One region of the Paenarthrobacter sp. 10L412 genome, then DNA from elsewhere that is predicted to be linked to it. Evidence: riboswitches for the same ligand, from Rfam matches in the RefSeq annotation. Region 1 holds a riboswitch; the other holds the start of a gene.

What was found. A riboswitch is a leader RNA that binds a small molecule or an ion and turns the genes downstream of it on or off. The one in region 1 is predicted to bind thiamine pyrophosphate.
Region 2: linked by a shared signal. The riboswitch ahead of AC1DD7_RS04755 (ECF transporter S component) and the one ahead of thiO (glycine oxidase ThiO) in region 1 are both predicted to bind thiamine pyrophosphate.

Annotation. Positions count from the first base shown of each region.
Region 1 is NZ_JBFTJT010000007.1:96,697-103,752, reverse strand. Features, by position in the region: gene AC1DD7_RS10815 (DUF3107 domain-containing protein) at 1-182, shown strand, start outside; gene AC1DD7_RS10810 (hypothetical protein) at 218-520, shown strand; gene AC1DD7_RS10805 (4a-hydroxytetrahydrobiopterin dehydratase) at 600-935, opposite strand; gene AC1DD7_RS10800 (thiazole synthase) at 967-1,764, opposite strand; gene thiS (sulfur carrier protein ThiS) at 1,769-2,005, opposite strand; gene thiO (glycine oxidase ThiO) at 2,002-3,270, opposite strand; TPP riboswitch at 3,263-3,380, opposite strand; gene thiE (thiamine phosphate synthase) at 3,408-4,091, shown strand; gene AC1DD7_RS10780 (ferritin-like fold-containing protein) at 4,135-4,803, opposite strand; gene AC1DD7_RS10775 (RNB domain-containing ribonuclease) at 4,845-6,329, shown strand; gene AC1DD7_RS10770 (DEAD/DEAH box helicase) at 6,615-7,056, shown strand, end outside.
Region 2 is NZ_JBFTJT010000003.1:304,878-311,933, forward strand. Features, by position in the region: gene AC1DD7_RS04745 (energy-coupling factor transporter transmembrane component T family protein) at 1-169, opposite strand, end outside; gene AC1DD7_RS04750 (ABC transporter ATP-binding protein) at 166-1,779, opposite strand; gene AC1DD7_RS04755 (ECF transporter S component) at 1,779-2,399, opposite strand; TPP riboswitch at 2,479-2,615, opposite strand; gene AC1DD7_RS04760 (NUDIX hydrolase) at 2,746-3,423, shown strand; gene AC1DD7_RS04765 (DUF4235 domain-containing protein) at 3,460-3,720, shown strand; gene mnhG (monovalent cation/H(+) antiporter subunit G) at 3,751-4,140, opposite strand; gene AC1DD7_RS04775 (MrpF/PhaF family protein) at 4,130-4,408, opposite strand; gene AC1DD7_RS04780 (Na+/H+ antiporter subunit E) at 4,405-4,971, opposite strand; gene AC1DD7_RS04785 (Na+/H+ antiporter subunit D) at 4,968-6,536, opposite strand; gene AC1DD7_RS04790 (Na(+)/H(+) antiporter subunit C) at 6,533-7,033, opposite strand; gene AC1DD7_RS04795 (Na+/H+ antiporter subunit A) at 7,030-7,056, opposite strand, start outside.

The DNA of each region.
Region 1 (7,056 bases):
TGCTCGAATCCGCACTCGATGCTGAGGCTGTAGCCAAGATCGTCGGAGAGGCCATCTCCAAGGGTTCGGATCTGCGGCTCACGGATGAGAAGGGCCGCCAGATCATCGTTCCCGGCAGCGTGTTGGGCTACGTGGAAATTGGTGCCGAGGAAGTCCGCCGCGTCGGTTTCGGCGCACTCTAGCGGTTCCCAGTTACAGCTGCCGCTAAGGAGTCTCCATGCTTTCACTCGTTGTGGTGGTTCTTGCCACCATCGCTACAGGATTCATCGTGTGGGCAAATGACAAGCGACACGGCAAGTACGGCATTGCATTGCCTGCGGGCGTTTCGGCAACCGTCGGCGTGCTGGGCTGGATAGCTCTCATCATGGCCGGCTTTGGTTACCAGCCCGGGCTGACTTGGATCCCCTGGGTCCTCCCTATCATGTTGGGGACGGCCGTCGCGATTGCCGTCGTGGTCCTTCTGGGCCGCAAGCGCACCCAGCATGACACCGCCGCCCTCACCAAAGCTTTGAGGCTCTAAGGCGCTGCTCACTCTTAAACGGCGCTGGCCATCACCCATAGGTGATGGCCAGCGCCGTTTAACTAACCTGCTATCCCGCTCAATCTCCGGGATAGCGATCCGGCTGCGCCAGGGCACCGGACGCGGCTGCGGCCTCGCTCACGGCAGCCGCAGCGGCGATGTCGCGTTGGGTCACCTGGCCACCTGCATCATGGGAAACGTAACGCAAGAACACCCTGTTGTAACGCCAGTCAAGATCCGGGTGGTGGTTCTGTTCCTCGGCGATCCGGCCAATGGCGGCGATGAGCGCCAAGGCGTCGGCCGCCGTCGAGGTTTTGAATACCGTCACGAGGCCGTCCTGGAGCTTCCAGTCCGGAAGGTCCTTGAGGGCGGCCTCCAGGGCGACCTGGGTCAATGGCTCTTTCCTGTCAGCCACTACTGCTCCTTCATTGAGAGGAACGATGCATTTAGAGGAACTCTGCCCGGCCTTCCATGGCCGATGACGCGAGGGCGTGCTCCCGGCGCGGGATACGGCCCGCCTGCTTGGCCAGCCTACCGGCGATCACCGCGTGTTTGAAGGCTTCGCCCATCTGCACCGGGTTCTGAGCACGGGTCACGGCCGTTGCCAACAGGACAGCATCGCAGCCCAGTTCCATGGCCAGCGCGGCATCAGAGGCAGTCCCGATGCCGGCGTCGAGTACTACCGGAACAGAGGCCCGGGACACGATCAGTTCGATGTTGTGCGGGTTCAGGATGCCCAGCCCCGTGCCAATTGGCGAGCCGAGGGGCATGACTGCTGTGGCACCCAGGTTTTCCAGACGCAGCGCGAGGACAGGATCGTCATTGGTGTAGGCGAAGACCTTGAAACCACGGTTCACCAGCTGTTCGGTTGCCTCCACGAGTTCCACCGCATCCGGAAGGAGAGTATGTTCATCGGCGATGACCTCCAGCTTCACCCAGTCCGTCTCCAGCGCCTCCCGGGCGAGCTCCGCGGTCATCACTGCGTCTTTGGCAGTAAAACAGCCAGCGGTGTTGGGCAGGACCCGGATGTTGTGATCCAGCAGGAGTTGAAACAGTGAACCTGTCTCGGCCGGCGAGTACCGGCGCATTGCCACAGTGGTCAGTTCCGTCCCTGAAGCCAGAAGGGCTGCTCCCAACCCGTCCAGACTCGGCGCACCACCGGTACCCATGATCAGGCGGGAGCCGAATTCGACGCCGTCGATCACCAAAGCGTCTGTTCTGATGTCAGTTTTTGCTGCGGTCATTTTTTCAGCCTCCCTGGACTGCGGTTACGAGTTCGAGTTCGTCTCCATCGGCGAGCGCAGTCGCGGCCCATTGGCTGCGGGGCACTACCTCGGAATTACGTGCGACGGCGACACCCAGCTTGCCGCCGTCGGCTGCCTGTCCCCGGTGGTCCAGGACCCGGCCTGTGATGGCGCTGACGAGCGTGCTGACGGATGCGTCGTCCGCCACGGCGTGTTCGGAGCCGTTGAGTTTGATGTTCATGGTGTGTCCTTGATTGCTGATTGGAGGCGGTGATCCTGCGTTGCCGTAAATCGATCAGGCCGGAAAATGGACCATCGGGGGTCGGCTGAGCCGCTGATCAGCCCGCCTACGATTTTGGCGGCCACAGGCGTCAACAGAACGCCGTGGCGGAAGAACCCGGACGCGATCACGAGACCGTCGATGGTGCCCTCAGGCCCTGAAACACGTCCCAGTCCAGAAACGCGTCCAAGCAATGGTGCGTTGTCCGGAGTGCCGGGCCGTGCGCGTGCTGTCGCTTCCAACAGTTCCAGCTCCGCCACCGCAGGCACCAGCACTTGGGCGTCCCGCAGGAGTTGATAGACGCCCCCGGCGGAGACTGCATTGGTGGAAGCGGATAGACCGTCCTCGCGCTGCGTGGCTCCAATCACCACCGTGCCATCGTCCCGGGGCACGATGTAGACCGGCACCCCGCGGACCATGCCCCGGATGGTGGATGTGAGGAGGGGCTGGAGGTGTTGGGGAACGCGCAGCCTGAGGATGTCGCCGTAAACGGGCCGCAGGGGCAGCGTGAGCCCCTCGGGGAGATTGCCGATCTTTGTCGCATCCAGCCCGCAGGCAATTACAGTTTCTTGGGCAAAAACGACGGCGCCGGAATCGACTTCCACCCCGGTGACGCGGTCCCCGTCCCAGAGCAAACGGGATGCGTGGAGCGGCAGGGCGAAACCGCTCTCCGCTCCGCAAACCCACGTTGGGTCACTTGGTCCGTGGGCTGACAACCCTTCCATGAGGCACCGTGCAAGGCGCCGCGGATCCACTTGGTGATCGGCCGGTATCTCGAAGGCACAGGAAATCTGTGGGCTCAGCAAAGGCTCACGCTCGCGCGCTTCCCGCAATGACAATGGCTCCACGTGGAGCCCCGCGGCCTGCTGGACTGTGCGGAGGTCTGCCAGCGCGCGGCGGTCGGCGGCGTCGGCACCAACGGCGATTGTCGACGTCGTGCGGTATCCGTTGGCTGATTCGCCGCCATGGACGCTCCGGATGAAAGCGGGCCACAGTTGGGAGGATTCCAGCATGAGTTCCAGGAGGTCTTCCTCCTGGTAGTGGAGCTCACTGACCGGAGCCAGCATTCCAGCGGCAGCGAACGTCGCACCCGCTGCGGGGGTGGGATCAATGAGGACCACAGAGCGGCCCTGGCGGCGGGCTTCGTGGGCGATGCCAAGGCCGATGATGCCGCCACCAATGACTGCGACGTCTGCCTGCAAGGGGTTTTGGCGGGATTCTGCCATATGTTTCCTTCCCTACGCCGGTATTAGCCGGATCAGGTCAAGCGGTCGGCGCTGAAGCCCTCTCAGCCGGACGGTCATATGACGCTGTCACGGCTCCCGCAGTACGTGCCCAGTTTAGAGGAACTACTCTGGTTTCCATGACCCAGCATGATGTCCACACCACTGCCCGCCTCTACTTGTGCACTGATGCCCGCAAACGCCAGGGCGATTTCGAAGACTTCGTCGACGCCGCGTTCGAGGGCGGCGTAGACATCATCCAGCTTCGCGACAAGACGCTCGAGGCCGCCGAGGAGCTGGAGGTCCTGGAGGTTCTGCACAACGTGGCCCAACGGCACGGGCGGCTGTGGGCCGTCAACGACCGCGCCGATGTTGCCAGTATTTCCGGGGCTCCGGTGTTCCATATCGGGCAAAAGGACATCCCCCTGCGCGCCGCACGTCACCTCCTCCACGACCGCACCGTGATCGGCCTCTCCACCCATACGCCGGAGCAGGTTGACGCCGCGATAGCTGCCTCCCCTGGCAGGAGCGGACTGGATTATTTCTGTGTTGGTCCGGTGTGGGCAACGCCCACAAAGCCAGGCCGTGAAGCAGTTGGGCTGGACCTGGTCACATATGCCGCGGAAGCCGTAAAGCGCGCGGACGAGGAGACCGTAGGTGGCGTCCTCCTCCCCTGGTTCGCTATTGGCGGCATCGACCTCAGCAACATTGAACAGGTGGTTGCCGCGGGAGCGAGCCGGGTCGTCGTGGTGCGGGCCATCACTGAGGCAGAGGATCCGACGGCGGCGGCCAAGACTTTGCTGGAAGCGCTCGACGCCGGATAATCACCCGGCGCCCTGGTGGCCGCGGAGAATATGCGAAAGTCTCCTAAGCCGTGAGTCCGAGCCCGGACATGCGTCGCCCATGCCGCTCCGCAAGCTCGGCCGTGAGGGCCTTGACTGCCGTGCGCGCATCCCCGCCGCCCTTGAGCAGCGGTCCTAACTGGGGATGTTCCATGCCTACGCGTTGTGCTTGCGTCAGCGCTTCACCGACGAGGCGGCGGCCCCACAAAGCCAGTCGCGACGCAAGGCGGGGATCATCAGCCAGAGCCCTGCGCAGGAGGACGCGTAATACTTCCGTGGCTTGGTCCGCGGAGGCAACCTTCTGGACAAAGAGTTGCGTCCCGCCGTCAAGGAACGACGCGACCATGCGGTAAAAGTCCGATGACACGGTGTCGATCACATAGGCCTTCATGACGGATTCAAACCAGTCCGCTGGCTTTGTTCGCTCGTGAAAGTGGTCAAACGAGCGCTGGAACGGAAGCATGGCCTCTTCGGCATCGAGTCCCATCTCCGATAGCCGGCTGCTGATCAAGGCGAAGTTTCCGTAAGCGCCAACGGCAATCTTTGCCAGCACTGCCCTGTCATGGAGGGTGGGAGCGTACCGGGAGTCGAAAGACAACCGGCCAAACGCGGAGAGCTCGCCGTACGCCATGGCTCCCAGCAGCTCCGAAGAGAGGCGCTGGACGCGAGCATTATCGTCCAAGGAAGTGCTCATGGTCCAAGACTATCCAGCGATTTCGGGCTAACCTGATTTTCGTGTCACATCATCGGATTTCGCCCAACGTCGACGACTCGTCGGACCAGCTCGCGGAGGCATTTGCAGCCCTCCGGACCGAACTGGAACTCCCGGGCGAGTATCCGGCCGAGGCCGTGACGGAAGCCCGGAAAGCAGTGGAAAACCACATGCTGCCGGACCGTGACCTCAGGGACATTCCGTTCGTGACCATTGATCCGGCCACGTCCACCGACCTGGACCAAGCGGTGTTCATTGAACGTGCCGGTGACGGTTACAAAGTCCTCTACGCAATCGCGGACGTGCCATCCTTTGTTGCTCCCGGCGGGGCACTCGATGCCGAAACCCGGCAGCGGGGGCAAACGTTTTACGCTCCTGACGGGAGGATCCCGCTGCACCCGGAGGTTATCAGCGAGAACGCCGGAAGCCTGCTGGCTGGTCAGGACTGCAGCGCCTTCGTGTGGGACTTCGAACTGGACCACAATGCGGAGGTATCCGCCACGTCAGTGGCCCGTGGCACCGTCCGTAGCCGCGCCAAGCTGAGTTACAGGGGTGCCCAGGAACAGATCGATGCCGGCACGGCCCCACCAGTGCTTGACCTCCTCAAGGAGGTTGGCCTCAAGCGGGCGGAACTGGAACGTCTGCGTGGTGGCGCCAACCTGAACATGCCGGAGCAGGAAATCGTTCAGGCAACCGGTGGCGGCGGCTACAGGATTGTGGCAGCGCCGTCCCTGCCTGTGGAGGACTGGAACGCGCAGATATCACTGATGACCGGGATGGCAGCGGCCCAACTGATGCTCGACGGAAAAGTGGGCATCCTGCGCACCATGCCGGCACCGGACGAACGGTCACTGCTCCATTTCAAACGCCAGACCAGGGCTCTCGGGAAACCCTGGGACGGCGAGGTCACGTACGGTGAATACCTCCGGACACTTGACGCTTCGGATCCCAAACAGCTGGCCATCCTGCACTCTGCAGGAACACTCTTCCGCGGCGCTGGATACACACCTTTCGATGGCGAACTTCCACCCAACATCATCCAGTCAGCCATCGGCGCGCCCTATGCCCACACCACGGCCCCTTTGCGTCGCCTCATCGACCGCTTTGTCCTGGTGATCTGCGAGGCCCTCAGCAACGGCCACCAGATCCCGGCGTGGGCGCGGGAAGCACTTCCATCCCTGCCTGAGATCATGGCCGCATCCGACCAACTGGCCGGGCGGCTGGAGCGTCTGGCCATGGACACCGTGGAAGCTGCACTCGTGGCGAACCACATCGGCGAAGAGTTCGATGCCGTGGTCATCTCCGGTTCCAAGCCATCCAATGGCACGACCAATGGCAATGGAAGGGCAAACGGAAACGGCAATGGGCCGTTCGGCATCATCCAGATAGCCGAACCGGCGGTGACAGCCCGATGTGACGGCGAACTGGAATCAGGCACCAAGGTCCGGGTGCAACTCCTGAAGGCCGATATCGCCAGCCGCGAGATCCGTTTTACCCTGCTCCCCTGAAGCCCCGCAGCACCCGAACTGACCCCGATCCGGGCTTTAGCGCTCCCAGAGGATAGACTGACCCTGTAGTAATGGATGCCCGGTCGTTGATTCAGTTAATTTTTGAACTCAACAAGCCCGCCCCTACGCGATCTTGAGATGTGCCCGCTGGTCACCAGTGCCAGTACTAGATAGCCCGCGATCGGCTTCCACTGGATTAGCTTGCGCGCCCGTTCGTGCTCCGGTACGGCTCCGCCACCCGTTGAGCATGCAGCGCCAATGCCCAAATGAATAAGGAAACTCCCTGTGAGTGAATTGCACACCCATGAAGTCCTGACGGACGCCACCGGCACCGAATCCATCGAACCCGAGGAAACGATCATCTCTGATGAGACGCCCCACGAGATCGAAGAGAAATCGTTCGCTGACTACAACGTCCGCGCCGACATCGTCGAATCCCTCGCCGATGCCGGTATCACCCACCCCTTCCCCATCCAGGCCATGACGCTGCCCGTAGCCCTCAGCGGCCACGACATCATTGGTCAGGCCAAGACCGGTACAGGCAAGACCCTCGGTTTCGGCATTCCGGCACTGCAGCGCGTGGAAGGCCGGGATGACCCCGGCTACGCCAAGCTGGCCGTCCCCGGTGCACCGCAGGCCTTGGTCATCGTTCCTACCCGTGAGCTTGCGGTACAGGTGGCCAATGATCTCCAGACGGCATCCCGTAAACGCAACGCCCGCATCGCCA
Region 2 (7,056 bases), on a different contig from region 1:
CAGCCAGCGGGAACAGAGCCAGTTCCGCGACGAGGGCAGTTGAAGCGGATACCCAGTCGATCGACAACGCCAGCACCAGCGAAATGAGGAACACGGATACGAACTTAACCAAGGGGTTGGCCCGCGTGAGGAGGGCGTGGTTGCCGCGCAGGTTCAGGGCGTCCCTCATGCGGCACCGGCTTCCTGGCGGGCTGCTTCGCTGTGCGGGTCCGGAACTTGCGGCGTCGCCGGATCCAGCCGCAGCTCTGTACCACCCAGGACCGCACTGAATTCTTCGTCGTGCGTCACGGACACAACGGCCGTTCCGGCGTCCAGCAGTTCCGAGAGGAACGATGCCAACTCTGCCCAGGTGTTGGCGTCCTGGCCGAACGTGGGCTCGTCAAGCACCAGCACCTTAGGGTGGGCCGCCAGGACCGTGGCCACGGACAACCTGCGCTTCTCGCCACCGGACAATGTGTAAGGGTTCGCGTCCACCAAATGCGTGAGCCGCAAACGCTCCACCAATTCATCCACGCGTTCTTCACCGTGTCCCAGATGCTTTGGTCCGAACATCAGCTCGTCCAGGACCTTGCCCGTCACGAACTGGTGCTCCGGTTCCTGGAACACGGTGCCAATGCGCGAAATCAGCTGATCCGCCTTCCACTTGAACGGGTCGATTCCAGCTCCCTCGGAAAGCTCGACGGCGGCACTCACCTTGCCGTCCACGGGCGCCAGAAGGCCGGCCAACGTGAGCGCAAAAGTAGATTTGCCGGCACCGTTCGGACCCGTGATGGTGAGTGCCTGGCCAGCCCGTACTTGTGCACTGATACCCGATTGCACGGGGACGGGTGGGATGGTTTTGAAGCGGCGACGGCGCGACTTCTCACGGGAGACAGCCAGGTCCTGTGCCACGAGGAGGAGTTGCGCGGTGGATTCATGGCCGCCCATTTCCTGAGTTGTGGTCCTGCGGGCGCGAGTCGCCGGAACGTACCCCGGCACCCACACTCCCGCTGCCATCAACATGGTGCGGGCCTCTGTGAGCACCTGATCCGGCGGGCCGTCCAGGAGCACACCGCCCCCAGCCGAGGGTGGCTGGAGGACCACGATCCTGTCCACCAGGTCCTTCCAGACGGACACACGGTGTTCCACGACAACCAAAGTGGCACCGGTCTTGTCCAGGCAGCGCTGCACCGCGTCTCGAACCTCAAGCACGCCCACCGGATCGAGGTTGGCCGTGGGTTCGTCAAGCAGGATCAGCCCCGGCCGCATCGCCAGGATGCCAGCCAACGCAAGGCGCTGCTTCTGCCCGCCGGAGAGTGCCGCCGTCGGGTGATCCAGTGCCAAACCGCCGCCTGCAGCGGTGCGCAACCCAACGTCGTCGAGCGCTTCATGGACGCGGGCCCAAATCTCATCCCGGGGAACGGCAAGGTTTTCGGCGCCAAACGCGACGTCGTCACCCACCCGTGAGAGCACCACCTGGGTTTCCGGATCCTGCTGCATCAGACCTGCACGGCCGCGCTGTTCGCGGGGAGCGAGGCCGTCGATCAACAGCGAGCCGGTCTCGTCCGAATCGTCTTCCTCGTCACCCAGCACACCGGCGAGGGCATGGAGCAGTGTCGACTTCCCTGCGCCCGATGGACCCAGCAAGAGCACACGCTCGCCGGGCTCGATCCGCAGATCGAGGTCCTGGATGGCGGGTGTGGAACGCCCGGCATGCCGCCATCCCCACCCTTGGGCGGTGATGGCGGCAGGCCGGACTTGGTGGTTGCTTTGCTGGTTGCTGCTTTCTTTCGCAGGCATTAGTTGAAGACGGGCTCCGAAGCAGCCTTGCGCGACGCGAAGGAGCTGAGGACGCCGGTCTTGGCCAGCCCGCGGGTGGCAACCCAGGACAGCGCGCCGGCGATGATCGCACCGGAGAGCGTGGTGAAGGCGATGTAGGCCAGCTTGTCGATTGCCTCGTAGGCGATGTTCCAGCCCCAAGGCAGGAAGGAATCGTTAAGACCGCAGAAGAGGCCCGAGCCCGCACCTGCGAGGAGTGCAGTGGAAAGGTTGAACTTCTTGTACCGGAACGCAGCGAAGACGAGTTCCGCGCCCAGTCCCTGGAGGATGCCGGAGATGAGGACGGTGGTGCCGTACTGGGAACCCATGATGAGTTCGCCGGTGGCGGCGACGGCTTCGCAGAACAGGGCTGCGCCCGGCTTGCGGATGATGAGCATGCCCAGGACGGCGGGGATCATCCAGCCACCGGCAATCAAACCGGTGAGCGGCGGATACGTGGCGTTCATGGGGATGGATACGATTGCGGCGCCCTGGGACCAGGCCCAGAAGATCACGCCGCCGGCGATGGCAATCAAAGCTGCCACCACGATGTCTACAACACGCCAGTTATAACTGGTTTTCTTCACGCTTGCCGTGGTCATTTTTCTGCCTCCTGAGGTACAGGAGGGGAAAGTGCTCCCCGGAAAACCCCCGGTCGGCCTGCGCCGCCCGGATCCGGACACTCTGAGAAGCTCGACTCCCTTGCGCCGGTACTAACCGGATCAGGTTCGAGGGTCTGCGGCTGTCCGCACTCTCAGCGCCCTCGCGTCTCCTGCATCTCTGCAAGGTCCGACGGCGGCGCTCCCCTGTCGTTATTAATCTGCCCTTATGGGCGTGGTTCAGTTTACACCTGTGGGTGTTCGTGCGCGCTGGGGTTGGTCACAAAGCGGCTGGCAACCACACCTGAGACAATGATCCAGCAGAATCGACGCGGCAAAGGGGTATTTCATGACGGACCTTCCCACTACGGACATCCCAGTTTCCCAACCCCGCCTTGCCGCGAGCGTCATCCTGCTCCGCGACTCCCCGGCCGGGCTCGAAGCCTTCGTGCAGCACAGGGTTGCCACCATGGACTTCGCCGCCGGCATGGTGGTCTTTCCGGGAGGCCGGGTTGATGCCGCAGACCAGGACGGATGGGATTACCCGGCTGAGCTGCTGGAACGGCACGCTGCAGACTGGAACCTCAGCTCCATCGCCGCTGATCCCGAACAGGCCCCGGCAAAGTCAGGCATGGTGCTTACCGCTGCACTGCGGGAGGTTTGGGAGGAGGCCGGACTTCGCCTTGATGCCTCAGACCTTCGCCCCTTCGCCAACTGGGTCACGCCGACGGACATGCCCAAGCGTTTCGACACCTACTTCTATGTTGCCAAGCCTGCTCCGGAAGCAGCACCCCAGCACCAAACCACTGAAGCTTGGCAATCACTCTGGATGCCGGTGGATGGGATCCTGGCGGCCGAGGCGGCCGGTAAATTGCAGCTGATGCCACCCACGTATTACCTGCTCAAGGAAATTGCCGGCCTTGGAACAGTAGATGCCGTCTGGGAAGCCGATCACGATGTTGTCCCTGTCCTTGCACCACGCGGTTCCATGGCAGCTTTCCTCAAGGAACGGGAAAACCGCCGTTAGTCCCAAGGCGCCTGGATGTGAGGCTAGGCTGGGGGCATGAACCTCTTTTTCAAGCTGCTGGGTGCCGGAGTAAGCCTTGCAGCCGGATTCGTCGGCACCAAGTTGGTCAACAAGGGCTGGGAAAAGGCCACGGGCAACAAGCCGCCCACAGGCCACGACGATATGGAAACGAGCCTCCGCTCAGCCTTGTCGTTCGCGCTGATTTCAGCCTTCGTCAGCACGCTCATCCAGGTTTTCGCGAGCCGCGGCACCCAGCGTGCCATCGCCCGTTTCGCCAAGACGCAAGACATCGTCTAGGCCGCGCATAGGCATTCCAACGCGGGGTTCCTAAGCGTCCGGGGTGGAACCGTCGCCGGCCGCCCTTTGGACAACCGCTTCAAGCTCATCCTTGGTGAGCAGCTCGCGGTGCCCGTGCTTGGTTCGGTAAGCGGAGCGGCCCACCATGTGTGCGGAGACCGGCGCGGTGAGTAGCTGGAAAATCCAGGCCACCACGAGAACCGGCCAAACCCACCATGTGCGCATTTGCAGACCCATGGCCGCAAGCATGAGGAAAAGACCCAGGACCTGCGGCTTGGTTGCCGCGTGCATGCGGCTCATGAGATCGGGGAACCGCAAAAGGCCAATAGCGGCGCCGAGGGACATCAGGGCACCCACCACAAGAAACACGGCCGTCACTGCGTCGATGACGGCATCCACACCAGTGGTTTCAGGAGTCATTGCTGTGATCCCTCCGATCGGCCACAAATCGGGCAAATGTTACGGAGCCTACGAAGCCGATCACCGCGAGAGCCACGAGCAACACCAAGTTGTTCAGGTGCCGGTTCATCGCCATATCGATCGCAAGCGCGGCGCCGAGAATGGCCAGCAGGACATCCGATGCCAAAACGCGGTCCAACAAAGAGGGGCCGATGGCGATGCGGATGATCGCTCCCACCGCAGCCAAGCTCAGGATGACAGCCGTCACCAGCAGAACGAGTTCTTTCACAGAGCTGCCCCTTCCAGGCCCGGGGTCGGTTCATCCTTGAGTGCGTCGAGTTCCTCGCGCGTTCCCATGATCCGGATCAGCGTGGCCTCGATGTTCTGGACTTCCTGACGGATCTTGGCGATTCCGGCTTCCTCGTAAATATTGAGCGCGTGCAGGTAGAGCGTGGACGTCGAGCGGTCCACTTCCACCACCAGCGAGCCCGGGATCAGGGAGATTACGTGCCCGGTTGCCGTCACTATGAGGTCCGAATGGCTGCGCAACGGAACAGCGACGACGGCGCTACGCACCTTTGGCCCCTTCACTACAGCCAGGTAGAGGACCAGGAAGCTCGCTGCCGCCACTTTGCCCAGGAATACCAGGGCGAAGGAAATGGCGCGGGGAACATTGAACCTGCCGCTAAGCTCCACCGGCGGAAGATAGAAGAACTTGGCCACGAGCACAGCGATGAGCGCACCGAACAGCAGGTTGCCCGGGCTGAAGTCCCGCCACAGGGCGCCCCAGACGATGACCAGCCATACCAGCAGCGGCAGTTCAGTGCGGAAGGAGATTGGTTTTCGGCTCATTTGGCAGCCCCTGACTGACCCACTGCTGGCACCTGTGCGGAGTCCCCCAGGACTGAATGGATGTAGGCAGTGCGGTCCAACATGATTTCCGCCGAGCCGTCGGCGAGGTGGAAGAGTGGGCCCGCAAAGACTGTGAGCGCAACGCCGAAGGCCACAAGGCCCGCAGTGGAGCCCACCATTGTCCGGGGAAGTACCCCCACGTTGCCTGGGGCCTGAAGCACCGGATCCGGGTACTCGGCGTCCTCGGGCTTGCGCCAAAATGCCCTGTTCCAAACACGGGCAATTGCCAACAAGGTCAGGAGGCTGGTGACGACGCCGCCCACTACCAAAACGATGGCCAGCGGCGTACCCAGTTGCACGCCCGCTTGGAGGAGCCCGAGCTTGCCCAGGAAACCTGAGAATGGCGGGATGCCCGCAAGGTTCATCGCCGGGACGAAGAACAACAGGGCAAGGAGTGGCGAGAGCTTGGCCAGGCCACCCAAGCGGTCAATGGACGACGAACCGCCCCGCCGCTCAATCAGGCCGGTGACCAGGAACAGGCTGGTCTGCACGGTGATGTGGTGCGCCACGTAGAACACGGCCGCGCCAAGGCCCATGACAGACGACATTGCCAAGCCGAACACCATGTAGCCGATGTGGCTGACCAGGGTGAAGGACAAGAGACGTTTGATGTCGCTCTGCGCCAAGGCACCCAGGATGCCCACCACCATGGTCAGCAGCGCCACCACCATTAAGGGCACGTTGAGGGTGTCGCCGGGAAAGAGGAGTGTCTCGGTGCGGACCATGGCGTAAACACCCACCTTGGTCAGCAAACCGGCAAACACGGCTGTAACAGGAGCCGGAGCGGTTGGATAGGAGTCGGGAAGCCAGAACGACAACGGGAATACGGCCGCCTTGATTCCGAATGCCACCAGCAGCATCACGTGGAGGAGATTCTGGGTTCCTTGATCCAGCTCGGCCAGCTTGATGGCGAGGTCCGCCATGGTGATGGTCCCTGTAGCTCCGTAAATCATGGCGATAGCGATGAGGAACAGGACCGACGACACCACGGACACCACCACGTACGTGACGCCGGCACGGATGCGGGGCCCCGTCCCGCCAAGGGTCATCAGCACGTAGCTTGCCGTCAGCAGGATTTCGAAACCCACGTACAGGTTGAAAAGGTCACCTGTCAGGAAGGCATTGGATACGCCCGCCACCAGGATCAGATAGGTGGGGTGGAAGATCGAGACGGGCGCTTCCTGGTCGCCGTCAGCCATGCCTTGGCCGGTGGCGTATATCAGGACGGCGAGGCTTACCACGGTGGAAACCACCAGCATAAGCGAGGAGAACTGATCCACCACCAACACCACGCCCCACGGCGGCAGCCAACCACCCAGCGTGACGGATGTGGTGCCTCCCTCCCACACGGACGCCAGGAGCAGGCATTCGAGCAGGAGTGTCGCGCTGAGGATCACGATGCTGACTACCCGCTGCGCAGCCGTGTGCCGGATCAGCACGAACGCCAGGGCTGCGCCGAGGATCGGTAGGAGGACAGCCAGTGGCGACAGGTTTGCGAGATTCACGCGCTGCCTCCTTCCTTGGTTCTTACCGTGTTGGGCTTTTCTGTCGCGTCCGGCTGGGCACGGTCTTCGGGGCTGGCCGGAGTGATCGCGAACTCCGATGTTTCCAGCGGGACAATGGCGTCGTCTTCCGCGTCGAAGCTCGGAGTCCGGGCTACGCGGCGGTCTTCGATGTCATCCTGGATCTCGTCTTGCCGTGCCAGGGCCCAGGTCCGGTAGATGATGCCGAGCATGAAGGCGGTGACGGCGAATGATATGACGATTGATGTGAGGATCAACGCCTGTGGCAGGGGGTCGTTGTACTCACTGGAGGCTGTTTCCTTGTCAAACAGAGGGGCCAGGCCGGCGTACCCTCCCGTACTGAGGATGAGCAGGTTGGTGGCATTGGCAAGCAGCATCAAGCCAAGCAGGACGCGCGTCAGGCTCCGCTCCAAAATCAGGTAGATGCCGCAGGCATACAGCACACCCATGACGATCAGGAGGGTCAGGTTGATGCTCATGGATTGCCCTTCCCGGAAGCGGC